Regions from separate parts of the Rhodopseudomonas palustris HaA2 genome, predicted to be linked through region 2. Evidence: predicted binding sites of a transcription regulator. Region 2 holds the regulator's gene; each other region holds the start of a gene.

Region 1 (5,158 bases), 2.6 Mb from region 2:
CGGCCTCGGTGGCCGCCGGCTGGTCGGTGTCGGTGTCGATATCGGCCTCGACCGTCACCGCCGGCTCGAACGCGATCGCGCCGGCCAGAATGGCGTGGTCCTCGGCCGACAGGCCGGTGTCGCTCGCAGCAGCCGGCGCATCGGCCGCGGCTGCAGCCGGCGCGGTTTCCGCCACCTTGGGCTGCGGCGGCGGGGCCGGCCGCTTCTCCATCCGGTAGCCCAGCGCGCGCAGGATCGAGGCGAAGTCTTCGCCGGCCGAGCCGGTCAGCGAGGTCATCGCCTGCGTCACCACGAAGCTGCGGCCGTCGAACGCGCCGGCGGGTTTCTCACCCGAGGTGCCCTCGCGCCAGGCCAGCGCCGGGCGGATCAGATCGGCGAGGCGCTCGAGAATATCGACGCGCACCGCGCGTTCGCCGCACAGCCGATAGCCCAGCACGCGATAGGCGTCGCGATCGAGCGCCTTGTCGGCGGGGAAGGACGTCCGCCCGCTGCTGGCGAGATGCTGCGCGCCGGACAGCGCCGACATATCGACATTGTCGAGCTTCTGAGCCCACAGCAGCGAGGCCAGCGCACGCGCCGCCGGCTTCAGCAGCGACGGGACATAGATGTGATAGGCGCCGAACCGCACGCCGTATTTGCGCAAGGTGGCGCGCGACGGCTGGTCCAGATCCTTCATCTCGGTGGCGATCTTGGCGCGCTCGATCACGCCGAGCGCTTCGATCAGCTGGAAAGCGATGCCGCGGCCGATGCCGGTGATGTCCTCGGCCTTGCCGAGTTCGAACAGCGGCCCGAGGATCTTCTCGATGTGGGTCTTGAGCCAGAGGTCGAGACGGGTCTGCACCGCTTCGCGCGGCGCGCCGGCCAACCGATCGTCGGCGATGATGCGCAGCCGCGGCCGCAGCACGTCGTCGGAGCCGACCAGACGCGCCACCGCGTCGCCGGTCCAGCGCACGGTGCCGTCCGACGTCAGCACGAATTGCTCGTCGGGCGCGTTGGAGAGCTTCTCGGCGCGGGACTCGATCTCGCCGGCCAGAGCCTTCTGCGCAGTCGCCTGCAAGGCCTTCGCGTCGGATCCCGCTTCGGCGGCGTCGGGCGCGAATGTGAAGCCGTCGAGACGACCGATCACATGCCCTTCGACGATCACCTCGCCGGTCTTACCAATTTCCGTATTCAACATCGTGTTTTCCCGCAGGCGGCGCATCAATACACTGGTCCGACGATCTACGAAACGCTCCGTGAGGCGTTCGTGGAGGGCATCTGACAATTTATTTTCGATGTCGCGCGAAATGCCTTGCCAGTGTTCAGGATCGGCCAGCCAGTCGGCCCGGTTGGCGACGAAAGTCCATGTCCGGATCTGCGCGATCCGTGCCGACAACGTGTCGATGCCGCCGTCGATCCGGTTGGCCTGCTCGACCTGCGCGGCGAACCATTCATCCGGAATCCGGCCCTTTCGCATCAAGAACCGGTACAGCGTCGTCACCAGCTCGGCGTGGGCCGCCGGCGCAATCTTGCGATAGTCCGGAACCTGGCAGACGTCCCATAGCCGCTCCACGGCGGCGGCGCCATGCGCCATCTCGCGCACCTCGGCGTCGCGGGCGGCGTGATCGAGCACCCGAACGTCCTCGGCGACCGGCGCGCGCGTCAGCGCATCGTGTCGCGGCGTCTCGGCGAGCGACACCTGCAGCCCGGCCACCGAGGCGAAATCCAGCGTGGAATTCCGCCATTGCAGCGTCTTCACCGTATCAAAGGTGTGGTTCTGCAAGGCGTTGACGAGTTCGGGCTCGAACGGGGCGCAGCGCCCCGTGGTGCCGAAAGTGCCGTCGCGGGTGGCGCGGCCGGCGCGGCCGGCGATCTGGGCGAATTCGGACGGGTTGAGGCGGCGAAACTGATAGCCGTCGAATTTGCGGTCGGAGGCGAACGCGACATGGTCGACGTCGAGATTGAGCCCCATTCCGATCGCGTCGGTGGCGACCAGATAATCGACGTCGCCGGACTGAAACATCGCCACCTGGGCATTGCGGGTGCGCGGCGACAGCGAGCCCAGCACCACCGCGGCGCCACCGTGCTGACGCTTGATCAGCTCGGCGATGGCGTAGACCTCGTCGGCCGAGAACGCCACGATCGCGGTGCGGCGCGGTTGCCGCGTCAGCTTGCGGTCGCCGGCGAATTCGAGCTGCGACAGCCGCGGCCGGGTGACGATGCTGGCGCCGGGCAACAGCCGCTCGATGATCGGCCGCATCGTCGCGGCGCCGAGCAGCAGCGTCTCGTCGCGGCCGCGCCGGCGCAGCAGCCGATCGGTGAAGACATGGCCGCGCTCCAGATCGGCGGCGATCTGCACCTCGTCCACCGCGAGAAACGACACGTCGAGATCCCGCGGCATCGCCTCGACCGTCGACACCCAGAACCGCGCCTTCGGCGGCTTGATCTTTTCCTCGCCGGTGACCAGCGCCACCGCGTCCGGACCGACCCGGTCGACGATCTTGTTGTAGACCTCCCGCGCCAGCAGCCGCAGCGGCAAGCCGATCAGGCCGGACGGATGCGCCACCATCCGCTCGATCGCCAGATGGGTCTTGCCGGTATTGGTGGGGCCGAGCACCGCGGTGACGCCGGCGCCGGGCGCCCGGTCATTGGTAAACGGCGCATTGGTAAACGGCGCAGAGAACGAGTGAGGCATATTGGCTGGATTTCTGCGTCGCCGCGGTCAGGTGTGTGTCACATTGCGACGCCGCGGCGAACGCTGGTTAAGGTCTGGAACGAGTCCGGAACGAAACGCGGCCGAATCGCAGACTCACCGAGGTCCACCCTGCCTTGCCGCAACATCTCGCGTCGGGAGCGATCTGCGCCACAAGATACGTGAATTTCGGAAGATTATCATACCGGCCGTCGGACTTCGCCTCCGTTGCCATGCGTTCCGCGATTCCGCCGCGAGTCAACAGGATTCGACTCGCACGGTCGCGCGACCGCCGCAGGCCTATTGGGTCCGCGACGCGGCGGATTTCGGCGGGGTCGCGGTGGTGACGAACTGGGTCGCCTGCAGCACGGCATTGCCGAGCGGGGTCGGAATCTTCATCCGGAACGGCACCAGCACCCGCGTCCCGGCGATCGGCGCCAGCCAGACCTCCATGTTGCGCTGCTCCGTCAGATATTTGATCGCAGCGCGATCGGGGATGTAACCGGACACGGGCGTGAAGTAGACGCCGCAGACCAGCACCGGGCCCTGATAGCCCTTCTCGGCCTTGACCATTTCGGTGCGCTTGTAGTCCAGCCGCAGATCGTAGCGCATCCGGCCGTCGAAGATCGGCGTCGAGACCCGGCACGACTCCGGGCTCATCAGGTCGCCGGTGCCGGGCACGCGGAGGAACGAGCCGGTCATCGGATCGACCACGCCGCGGCGGTGCGCATCGGTGACCGGAATCCGATCGGCATCCGGCGGCTGCTCCGGCTCGATCGAGGACTCCTTGACGTTGCCGTTCGCCAGCGTGATCCGGATGGTCTCGATCTTCTTGGCGCTGGCGGTGATCGCCATGTAGTTCATCGGCGCGAACTGGCCGTTGACGATGCGCCCCTGCGCTTCGCCGCTGCCATGGCCGCGCGAAAACGCCTGCATCACGCCCGACGTCGCGCCATTGGCGGCGGCGGCGTAGCCATCGTCGGTGACCTCGATCACCCAGGCGCCCTTGCCGACCTCGATCCCCGCCAGCGTGGCTTCATAGCGGGCGTCGAGCTTGCCCTGGGCCGCGGCCGGGCTCGCGGCCGCCAGCCCGCTCGCCAGCACGGCAGCCAGAACACCTGCCGACCAGCGGGACCGCAGCAGCGCCGCGATGGCCGTCCGACGAGTTGCGAAGCTGACGGGAATGTTCACGAAGGGGGGTCCTGCCTGCGGGCGCGGGGGTTCAGCCGAACTCAAATCCGCGCGCCGATCCGAACCAAGGTTTCGGAACCGAATGCGTCGTTTATATGGTTGTAGAACGTTGTGCGGCCATGGCAAATCAATGCCTGAAAGGCGCGATCGTGAGTTCCATGGCGCGCCAAAATCGACCGCGGAGGCGGCGCCAGCTTGACGCTGGACGCGTGGCCGCCTATACGTCCGCGGTTCCTGAAATGGACGTCGATAGACCCCCCGCGCCTGCCCGTGGGCTGGCGGGGATGACAGAGGATTTTCGCCATGTCCCGGCGCTGCGAACTGACCGCCAAGGGTGTCCAGACCGGCCACAAGGTCAGCCATTCGAATATCAAGACCAAGCGGCGCTTTCTGCCCAATCTGGTCAACGTCACCTTCCTGTCGGACGCGCTCGGCCGCCCGGTGCGGCTGCGGGTGTCGACCAATGCGCTGAAGAGCGTCGATCATCGCGGCGGCCTCGATGCCTTCCTGCTCAAGGCCAGCGTCGCCGAACTGTCGCCGAAGGCGGCCGAGCTGAAGCGCGCGATCGCCAAGAAGAAGGCCGCCGAGCCGGCCGCAGCCGCGAGCTGATCGGCCGCCGATTCGGCATTTCGACATCTGCGGACGGCCGGGTTGAAAGACCCGGCTGTTTTCGCATGTCGACATGTCTCATCCCATCGTCGGATGGTCGAGCGTCGCCGGCGAAGCTGCCTAGCGCCGACAGCGCCGGATTTACCGGTCGAATCCCACAGAACCGCATCCCGAGACGAATCACGTAGTGTTCCGAGGTGACGGGTCGGGCGGACACAAGCAATAGCTTGGGCAGTCACCCCGCCTGGTCGGACTGATCACCATGTCCCGAGGGGGACGCCGGTCCGGTTTGACGGCGACGGCAATGCCCCCGCCTCGCAGAGGCCGCGATGAAGCTCTCGACCCGCCTGACGCTGGCGATGGTGGCGCTGGTCCTGGTGACCACGGCGGTCCTCGGCTTTTTGAACTACCGCAGCATCGTCGAATTGGTGATGCCCCGCGCCTTGCTGCAATTGCAGACGCGCTCGCAGCTTCATGCGCTGCTGATGGATGCGTATCTGCGCGGCACGCGCGCGGACGCGGTCAGTGCGCAGGCCTCCACGACCCTCCGCGATCTGCTCGCCAACCGCGACCGCGCCGGCGAGGCGACCCCCGACTGGCGTCGGCGAATCGAGGATCGGTTCGCCGCGGAAATGGCCGGGAAGCCGAACTCCGCCATCCTGCGCATCCTCGGGCCCGATGACGGCG
Region 2 (5,158 bases):
CCTGCCGGAGCGACGCCGACGCCAGCGCGAATTCGCGTTCGGCCTTGGCCTGCGCCGAACTGCCGGCGCCGCCGGCCTGATCCAGCGCGGCATTGTCGGTTTTGGCGACCCTGCCCTGAACCGGCGTCCCGTCGGTCTCGACCGCGCCGGAATAGCGCGCCTGATGCTGCACGCCGAAGGCGTCGCGCATCGAGCCGGCGACGATCTGAAGCTTTTTGACGTCCTGGGTCGAGTACGACACCAGCACGACGAAGAAGGCGACCAGAAGCCCCATCAAGTCGGCGAAGGAGACGTACCAGCCATGACCGGTGTGCTCATCGTCGAGCTTCTTCTTGCTGCAGCCCTTCCCGGTCAGCATTGGCAACATTCCGGTACGGTCAACGTGCCAATCGGCAGGTCACAGTCGAGGTGCATGAGCGGATCGCCGCTGATCGAATCGGACGGCGCGATCATCAGGCACTTCTGGAAAAAGTGATCGCGGCGCCGCCTGTGCTGTTCTAAACGGCACGCATGAAGAAACGGTTGTCGATCACAGCCAACTGATCCTTAACTCCCCGTCTTCGCGTCAAGGTCTCGTTCCGAATCGACCCCACCTCGCCATCGTTTCCCGCTCCTGCTAGGCCGTCTCACATGACAACCACTCTCACGCCCGGCGCGGCCGACGCGCTGTTGTTCGATCTCGGCCGCGTCGTGATCGACTTCGATCTCGCCCGCACGCTGAAAGCCTGGGCGGTCGAACTCGGCAGCGATCCGTCCGCGATGATGACGGCGCTGGCCCGCAACGACACCTTCCATCGCTATGAGACCGGTCACGTCACCGACGCGGAGTTCTTCGCCGCGGTGCGCGAGGCGCTGCGGCTCGAACTGTCCGACGATCAGTTGCGCGAGGGCTGGAACGCGATCTTCATCGGCGAGATGCCGGGCATCGCGCCGCTGCTCGAACGCGCCGCGCGGCATCTGCCGCTGTATGCGCTGTCCAACACCAATGACGCCCACATCGCGCATTTCTCGGAGCATTTCGCCGAGCTGCTGAAACCGTTCCGCGAACTGTTCCTGTCGTCGCGGATCGGCATGCGCAAACCCAATGCGGCAGCCTATGATCATGTCGTCAGGGCGATCGGCGTGCGGCCCGAGCGCATTGTGTTCTTCGACGATCTGGCGGAAAACATCGCGGCCGCGCGCGTGCGCGGGCTCCAGGCCGTGCATGTCCGCTCCAGCGCGGACGTGGCGCAGGCGCTGGATCAACTCGGGCTGTGACGGCCCGCGCGAACGAGTACTGACAATTGCGATGACCGGCGACGCCACCGACCTCGACTGGGACCACCCGAACCCGTTCACGCTGAGAATGGTGCCGGGAGAGGCCGACATCGACGGCCTCAACCACACCAATAATTCGGTCTATGTACGCTGGTGCGACAGCGTCGGCTGGGCGCATTCCGAAGCGCTTGGTCTGGCGCTCGCCGACTGGCAGCGGATCGATCGCGCCATGGCGATCCGCCGCGGCGAATACGACTACCTGCTGCCGAGCCATCTGGGCGACGAACTGCTGCTCGGCACCTGGGTCTATGGCAGCGACGGCAAGCTCCTGATGGAGCGCCGCTTCCAGTTGATCCGGCTGCGCGACCGCGCCACCGTGATGCGCGGCCGCTGGCAGCTCGTCTGCATCGAACTATCGAGCGGCCGCCCGCGCCGCCTGCCGCCGGAATTTGCGCAGGTGTATCTGCCGGTGATGGTGCTGGCGAAGGATGACACCGGCGGTGCCGCCGCATCCGATCGCGCGTAACGGCGCGGCCTATTGCGCCGGCGGCGTCCGGCAATCCATCGAATACACCAGTTCGCCCCGAGCGGTACGGCCGATCGGCTGGCACGGCACATAGGCGCGGGCGGCAGCCGGTGCGGCTGCAGACGGCGCCGTTGCGGCGGCAGGCGGGGCCGCTGGCGCCGTTGCCTGCGCGGCCGGAGCAGCCGGCGCGACGGGTGCCGCCGTCTCAGGCGCGCTCACGGGCGGCGGCGCGTAATCCGGATTGGCGGACGGCATCCAGCCGCGACTCCAGTCGTGCCGGATCGCATAGGTGGTTCCGAACGCAATCAACCCGATCACGCCGACGATCCGCAGCAGCCATTTCGCAAAGTCGTCGCCCATCTGCGCACTCCAAGCTGTCCGCCGGACCCAAACCTCTCCGACCTTCCCGTCCTACCGCTCGCGCTGCAGTTCCCACAATTAGGATTTCGTTTGAACCACGCGGCAGCGGGGCCGGCGGACCACGCTGAGGATCTTGCGCAAGCGTCGCGAGGCACCTAAAGCCGTTTTCATGACACGCCACCCTCGCCTTGCCGGACCGGATCGGTCCGCCGCCAGCCCCGGAGCGAACCGATGGCGCTGATGCCGGTCGCTGATGCCCTTGCCGCCGTGCTGGATGGCGCCGCCGGGCTGCCCGAGGAGATGGTGGCGCTCGACGACGCACATGGCCGCGTGCTGGCGCGCGACCTGGCGGCGCTGCGGACGCAGCCGCCGCAGCCGATGTCGGCGATGGACGGCTATGCGGTGCGCGCTGCCGATGTCGCGGTTGCGCCGGCGCGCCTCACCGTAATCGGCGAGATCGCCGCGGGTCGGCCGGCCGAGCAATCGATCGGCCCGGGGCAAGCGCTGCGGATCTTCACCGGCGGCGTGATCCCCGACGGCGCCGATACCGTGGTGATCCAGGAAGACACGGTCCGCGATAGCGATCAGGTGACGGTTACCGAAGCCACCCGGCCCGGCCGCCACATCCGCCCCGCCGGGATCGACTTCACCGCCGGCGAAGTGTTGCTGCGCGCGGGCGATCGGCTCAGCGACCGCGACCTCGCACTCGCCGCCGGCATGAACCACCCCATGCTGCCGGTGCATCGCCGGCCGCGCGTCGCCATGCTCGCCACCGGCGACGAGCTGGTGATGCCGGGCGCGGCACTCGGCCCCGGCCAGATCGTCTATTCCAACGGCTATGCGCTGCGGGCCTTGGCGCGCAGCGAGGGCGCCGAGGTGATCGACCTCGGCATCGCCGCCGATACCATCGAGGCCACCCGCGCGGCGATCGCGCGTGCGCGCGACCTCGGGGTCGACCTGCTGGTCACCACTGGCGGCGCCTCGGCCGGGGACCACGATCTGGTCAAGTCGTCGCTGGAAGCCGAGGGCACCGACATTGCGTTCTGGAAGATCGCGATGCGGCCGGGCAAGCCGATGATGCACGGCCGGCTCGGCCCGATGCGGGTGATCGGCCTGCCCGGCAATCCGGTATCCTCCTATGTCTGCGCCTTCCTGTTCATGGTGCCGCTGATCCGGGCGCTTTGCGGGATCCGCGAATCGATGCACCGCCGCCAGCCGGCGCTGCTCGGCGCCGCCCTTACCGCCAACGACCAGCGCGAGGACTATCTGCGCGCCCGTCTGGCGCTGCGCGACGACGGACAATGGCTGGCGACGCCGGTCGACCGCCAGGATTCGTCGCTGCTGGCGCGGCTATCTGCAGCGCAGGCGCTGATCGTTCGCCCGCCGTTCGCGCCGGCGGCCGCGGCTGGCTCGCAATGTCTCATCCTTAAGCTTCCGGAATAGCGATCTGCGCATTTGTTGACCTCAAATTAAGAGGTTGCGGAACACATACTGAACATATAGTGTCCGTTCATGATTTGTTTCGAGTAGTTGCGCCTCGCCCGACTGTCTTCATGGCGCGATGAACGGACGGCACGACGACACGGCGATCGTCGCCAGACGTGGGGAATGATCGAGATGCTGACGCGTAAACAATTCGAGCTTCTGAAATTCATCAACGAGCGGCTGAAAGAAGCCGGCGTTCCCCCCTCGTTCGACGAGATGAAGGATGCGCTCGACCTGCGTTCCAAATCGGGCATTCACCGCCTGATCACGGCGCTGGAAGAGCGTGGCTTCATCCGCCGCCTGCCCAACCGCGCCCGTGCCATCGAGGTGATCAAGCTGCCCGACCTCGGCGGCAATAGCGGCGCTCGCCGCGGTTTCACCCCCAGCGTGATCGAAGGCAATCTCGGCAAGGTGCGGCCGCCGAGCCCGCAGCATGCCGAAGACGACTCCGATCGCAACGTCGCGGTGCCGGTGATGGGCCGGATCGCCGCCGGCACGCCGATCGAGGCGCTGCAGACCCGCAGTCACACCATCAGCGTGCCGCCGGACATGCTCGGTTCCGGCGAGCACTACGCGCTCGAAGTGCGCGGCGATTCGATGATGGATGCCGGCATCCTCGACGGCGACATGGCGCTGATCCAGCGCAACGAGAGCGCCGACACCGGCGACATCGTGGTGGCGCTGATCGACGAGGAGGAAGCGACGCTGAAGCGCTTCCGCCGCCGCGGCGCATCGATCGCGCTGGAGCCTGCCAATTCCGCCTACGAGGTCCGTATCCTGCCGCCCAACCGGGTGCGGATCCAGGGCAAGCTGATCGGTCTGTATCGCAAATACTGAGCCACGCGCCTTACTGAGCCACGCGCCGTCACGCCGCGGGCTCAGTCCTCGTCGTGCTGATCCAACGGCGCCGGCGTGGCATCGACCGGTGCGGGACGTGGACCCGCCCGCTGCGGCGGCGCGACGCCCGGCGGATCCCCGGCGGCAACGGCCGGCGCGGGCAACCACGGCCGGTCGCGCGCTATCGGCCGAACCGCCTCGGTCACGAATTCGCCGTCCCCGGCTGGATGTCGCCGCAGCGCCAGCGCGGCGCTGCCCGCGAGCATCTCCGTGCTGATCAGACGCGCCGCGCAGTCCGGCGGCGGCTGCGCCAGCGCTATGACCAATTTTGCGCGCGCGCAATCATCACCGATGCCATCGGCGCGGAACGACAGCGCCACCAACCCGCCATCAGCCAGCGCCGCGACGCAGCCATCGGCGTCGCACGACACCCCCTCGCGCAGCGAGGCCGCATCGACCGCACGAGGGTCGGCGTCGGCAGCCAGCCACTGCTTGACCCTGAAACTGTCGCCGCCGCTCTGCATCAGCCGCAGCCGGCCATCGGGCCCGCGCAGCGCGACCTGCCGGCCGTCGCCGGCGATCAGGATGTCCGGTTGCGGCGTCAGCAGCGCCCAGCCGGTTGCAAACGCCAGCAATGCCAGCCCGCCATAGCGCAGCGGCGTGCGCAACAGCCCGAGCAGGACGATGCCGAGC
Region 3 (5,158 bases), 2.4 Mb from region 2:
GGCGGGCGCGGCGAAATCCAGTTCCTCGATCCGCGCGGCGCGGCGCTCGATCTTATCGGCCGAGACGAGAATCTGGCGGACGTCGTCGTTGACCTGGCCGAAATGCGTCTGCAGCTTGGTGACGCGCTCGCGCAGGCGCGCGAGATCGTCGCCGAGGCTCAGCACTTCGGTGCGGATCTGGTCGGCGGCATCGCGCATCCGCGCGTCTTTCAGGATCTGCTGCATCACTTGGATCGCCAGCATCAGCAGCGACGGCGACACCAGCACGATTCGCGCCCGATAGGCCTTCTGGATGACGTCGTCGAAGCCGTCGTGGATCTCCGCATAGACCGATTCCGACGGCACGAACATCAGCGCGGTGTCCTGGGTCTCGCCGGGGATCAGGTATTTCTCGGCGATGTCGCCGACATGCCGCATCACGTCGATCCGCAGCCGCTGCGATGCGGCTTTCTTCTGCTCGTCGCTGCGGGCCTCGCGCAGCGCCGTCACCGCCTCGAGCGGAAACTTGGCGTCGATGCACAGTGGCCGCTGGTCGGGCAGCAGCACCACGCAGTCCGGCCGCTTGCCGGTCGACAGCGTGTATTGGAACGCGTAGCCGCCTTTCGGCAGGCCGTCCTGCACGATCGATTCCATCCGCGCCTGGCCGAAGGCGCCGCGCGCCTGCTTGTTGGCCAGCACGTCGCGCAGCGTCGTCACCTGGTCGGTCAGTTCGGTGAGATTCTCGTGCGCGCGGTCGATGATGCCGAGCCGCTCGTGCAGCGCCTGCAGGCTCTCCATGGTGTGCCGCGTCGACTGGGTCATCGACTGGCCGAAGCGGTGGGTCACCGTATCCAGCCGCTCGCTGACCGCGCGGGCCATCTCGGCCTGCCGCCCCGCCAGCGCCCGGCCCATCGCATCGACCCGGCCATTGGCCTCGCTCTGGAACCGGATCAGGTCCGACAGCCGCTGCTCGAGGTCGGCGGCGCGGCGGGCCTGCGCCAGCGCCGCGGCGTTGCCGCCCTGCAGCCCGCGCGCGATCACCAGCACGATAGCCAGCAGCAACAGCAGCGCCAGTGCACTGGCGCCGACCAGCGCCATGCCGACGCTGACCGGGGCGCCTCCCGGATCGAACAGAATCTCGTTCATGGCGCGACCGTAGCAGATCGTCCGGCGTTCGCGAACGAAGAGAGAACGTCACGCTGAACAGATCTTTAAGCGGGCCCGCGCCGAAAGTGGCAGATCCTCCGGTCGGTCCCGGATTGACCCGCAAGCGCGCGCGCCTTAAATCGCCGCCATGGCCCTGCGCGAAATCATCATCCTGCCGGACAAGCGGCTGCGTGAAATCTCCAAGCCCGTCGCCGAGGTGACGCCGGAGATCCGCAAGCTCGCGGACGACATGTTCGAGAGCATGTACGAGGCGCCCGGCATCGGGCTGGCGGCGATTCAGATCGCCGAGCCGGTGCGGCTGATCACGATGGACATCGTGCGCAAAGAGGGCAACGGCAAGAGCGATCCGCGGGCCTTCATCAATCCGGAGATCGTCGGCGCCTCGGCCGAGCTGAACGTCTACGAGGAAGGCTGCCTGTCGATCCCGGAATACTACGCCGAGGTCGAGCGGCCCAAGACGGTGCGGATTCGTTACACCGATCTCGACGGTCAGGTGAAGGAAGAGGACGCCGACGGCCTGTTCGCGACCTGCATCCAGCACGAGATCGACCACCTCAACGGCGTGCTGTTCGTCGATCATATCTCGAAGCTGAAAAAGGCGATGGTCGTCCGCAAGTTCGAGAAGGCCGCCAAGCGCGGCATCAAATACGTCTGAGCGTTCGCGCAGACGACCGGCCGACGCGTTGCGGCGCTCGGCCCTTCGTCGGCCCAGACCTGGGACCTCACGCCATGCCTCTTCGCCTCGTTTTCATGGGCACGCCCGATTTCGCGGTGCCGACGCTGCTGGCGCTGTCGGCCTATGGGCACGACATCGCGGCGGTCTATAGCCGCGAGCCGAAGCCGGCCGGGCGCGGCATGAAACTGCAGCACAGCCCGGTGGCGCAGGAGGCGCAGCGGCTCGGGATTCCCGTGCTGACGCCGAAGACGCTGAGAACCGACGAGGCGTTGGCCGAATTCCGCAGCCACGAGGCCGACGCGGCGGTGGTGGTCGCCTACGGCATGATCCTGCCGCAGGCGATCCTCGATGCACCAAAGCTCGGCTGCTACAATCTGCACGGCTCGCTGCTGCCGCGCTGGCGCGGCGCCGCGCCGCTCAACCGCGCCATCATGGCGGGCGACGCCGAATCGGGCGTGATGGTGATGAAGATGGACGTCGGCCTCGACACCGGCGACGTCGCGATGGCCGAGCGGATCGCCATCACCGATGCGATGACCGTCACCGATCTGCACGACGCGCTGGCACGGCTCGGCGCCGACCTGATGGTGCGGGCGATGGCGGCGCTGGAGCGCGGCGGGCTGCAGCTCGCCCGGCAGAGCGAACACGGCGTCAGCTACGCGGCCAAGATCGACAAGGCGGAAGCGAAGATCGATTTCGCCCGGCCGGCGCAGGCGGTGCTGCGCCACATTCACGGGCTGTCGCCGTTTCCCGGCGCGTGGTGCGAACTGCCGATCGACGGCGAGGCGGTGCGGGTCAAGATCCTGCGCTGCGCGCTCGCCGATGGTCGCGGCGCTCCGGGCGAGATGCTGGGCGACGATCTCACCATCGCCTGCGCCGACGGCGCGATCCGCGTGCTGCAATTGCAGCGCGCCGGCAAGCAGCCGATGAGCGCCGACGAGTTCCTGCGCGGCACGCCGATCGCGAAGGGCGTGCGGGTGAGTTCAAGCTGAGGCGGGGCGCCGCCCCACCCACAGCCGTCACCACCCGCGCATGCGGGTGGCCCAGTATCCCAGAGCGTTCATGATTGATAACCAGCGCTCTGCAATACTGGGTCGCCCGGTCGAGCCGGGCGATGACGTGGTGGTGATGGGCTTCGCTCCCGCTCCAGCACCGCGCGCGGTCGCAGAAACAAGAGAAGCATGCCCCGCTACAAACTCACCATCGAATATGACGGCGCGCCGTTTTGCGGCTGGCAGTTGCAGCCGACGTTGCCGTCGGTGCAGGGCGCGCTGGAGGCGGCGGCGCTGGCGACCTGCGGCGAAGCGGTGCGGGTGCACGGCGCCGGCCGCACCGATGCGGGCGTGCACGCGCTGGGGCAGGTGGCGCATGTCGACATTCCGAAGCCGTTCCGCGCCGACAAGCTGCGCGACGCGCTCAACGCCCATGTGCGGCCGCATCCGATCGCGGTCCTGTCCGCCGAACTCGTGGCGGATGATTTCGAGGCGCGGTTCTCGGCGATCCGGCGGCACTACCGCTATCGCATCGTCAACCGCCGCTCCAATCTCGCGCTCGAGCTCGGCAAAGTGTGGCGGGTGCCGAAGCCACTCGACACCGACGCGATGCACCGCGCAGCGCAAGTGCTGATCGGCAAGCACGACTTCACGACGTTCCGCGACACCGAGTGCCAGGCCGCCTCGCCGGCCAAGACGCTGGACGTGCTCGACGTCGTGCGGAACGGCGACGCCGTCGATATCATCACCAATGCGCGTTCCTATCTGCACAGCCAGGTGCGCTCGATGGTCGGCTCCCTGGTGTGGGTCGGCGAAGGCCGCTGGACGGCGGATGATCTCGCCGCCGCGCTCGCCGCCCGCCGCCGCTCCGCCTGCGGCCCGGTGGCGCCGCCGGATGGGTTGTATCTGGTGCAGGTGGATTACTGAGTACTAGAGCTGTTCATCGCTTGATTGAAGCGGCGCGGCATTCTCGAATGCGGAGTCGTCATCCTGAGGTGCGAGCGCAGCGAGCCTCGAAGGATGCGGCGGCCAAGGCGCTTGCGGCTCATCCTTCGAGGCCCGCTGGCCGCGCATGGCGCGGCCAGCGGGCACCTCAGGATGACGGCGGTGATTCCATCAAAAGCAGAGCTGCTCTAAGGGTCACAAACATCTCGTTCGTCATTCCGGGATGGGCCGCGCAGCGGCACAGGCCCGGAATCCATAACCCCTGACAGTGAGTATGGATTCCGGGCTCGCGCTACGCGCGCCCCGGAATGACGAAAGAGAGGTCGTTTACCTGAAGTATCTCTCCAGCACGCCGCGATAGATCGCGGTGAGCTTGTCGAGATCGCTCACGGGCGTGCGTTCGTCGATCTGGTGCATGGTCTGGCCGACCAGGCCGAACTCGACCACCGGACAGTATTTGGCGATGAAGCGCGCATCCGAGGTGCCGCCGCCGGTGTTGAGGTCGGGGCTGCGGCCGGTGATGTCGGCGATCGCGGCCGACACCAGATCGGTGAAGCCGCCGGGCTTCGTCACGAACACATCGGCGTTCGACGGCAGCCATTCGATTCGGGCGCGGATGCGGTTGCCGCAGGCGGCGGCGAGCCGCTGCTCGACCAGCGCGCGCAGCGTCTCCTGGGTGTGGTGATCGTTGAAGCGGATGTTGAACTTGGCGCGGGCCTGCGCCGGGATCACATTGGTGGCCGGATTGCCGACGTCGACCGAGGTGAATTCGAGGTTCGACGGCTGGAATTGCGCCGAGCCTTGATCCAGCGGCTCGTCGTTCAGCGCGGTGATCAACGTTGCGATATCGGGGATCGGATTCGATGCGCGGTGCGGATAGGCGACATGGCCCTGCCGGCCGTCGACGATCAGCACGCCGGACTGCGAGCCGCGCCGACCGATCTTGATGGTGTCGCCGATCGCCTCGACATTGCTCGGCTCGCCGACGATGCAGTGATCGAAGCGCTCGCCGCGTTCGGCGGCCCATTGCAGCAGCTTGACGGTGCCGTTGACGGCGACGTCTTCCTCGTCGCCGGTGATCAGGAACGAGATCGAGCCTTTGCCGGATTGTTGCGGCTGGCCGCCATTCGCGGCCAGATAATCCAGCGTCGCCGCCACCGCGCAGGCGATGCCGCCCTTCATGTCGACCGCGCCGCGGCCGTACAGCAGGCCGCCTTCGACATCGCCTGCGAACGCGCCATGGCTCCATGCGGTTTCTTCGCCGGGCGGCACCACGTCGGTGTGGCCGGCGAAGCAGAGATGCGGCGCACCGTCACCGATCCGCGCGTAGAGATTGTCGATGTCGGCGGTGCCGGGCTCGCTGAAAGTCACCCGATGCGTCGCGAAGCCCGCGTCCTGC

Evidence for each region. The regulator LexA, encoded in region 2, represses DNA repair genes until DNA is damaged. The targets are predictions, from matches to a motif close to TGTTCNNNNTGTGTTCNG.
Region 1: a site for LexA is predicted at 2,750-2,767, ahead of RPB_RS02775 (helicase-related protein). Genes of this name have one in related genera too.
Region 3: a site for LexA is predicted at 1,156-1,173, ahead of RPB_RS03425 (DNA recombination protein RmuC). Genes of this name have one in related genera too.

Annotation. Positions count from the first base shown of each region.
Region 1 is NC_007778.1:613,347-618,504, reverse strand. Features, by position in the region: gene RPB_RS02775 (helicase-related protein) at 1-2,674, opposite strand, end outside; gene RPB_RS02770 (DUF3108 domain-containing protein) at 2,972-3,862, opposite strand; gene rpmB (50S ribosomal protein L28) at 4,166-4,471, shown strand; gene RPB_RS02760 (PAS domain S-box protein) at 4,801-5,158, shown strand, end outside.
Region 2 is NC_007778.1:3,195,884-3,201,041, forward strand. Features, by position in the region: gene RPB_RS14125 (OmpA/MotB family protein) at 1-358, opposite strand, end outside; gene RPB_RS14130 (HAD family hydrolase) at 631-1,257, shown strand; gene RPB_RS14135 (acyl-CoA thioesterase) at 1,289-1,783, shown strand; gene RPB_RS14140 (hypothetical protein) at 1,793-2,143, opposite strand; gene RPB_RS14145 (molybdopterin molybdotransferase MoeA) at 2,375-3,586, shown strand; gene lexA (transcriptional repressor LexA) at 3,761-4,465, shown strand; gene RPB_RS14155 (ComEC/Rec2 family competence protein) at 4,507-5,158, opposite strand, start outside.
Region 3 is NC_007778.1:756,548-761,705, forward strand. Features, by position in the region: gene RPB_RS03425 (DNA recombination protein RmuC) at 1-1,125, opposite strand, end outside; gene def (peptide deformylase) at 1,274-1,801, shown strand; gene fmt (methionyl-tRNA formyltransferase) at 1,876-2,814, shown strand; gene truA (tRNA pseudouridine(38-40) synthase TruA) at 3,004-3,741, shown strand; gene dapE (succinyl-diaminopimelate desuccinylase) at 4,087-5,158, opposite strand, start outside.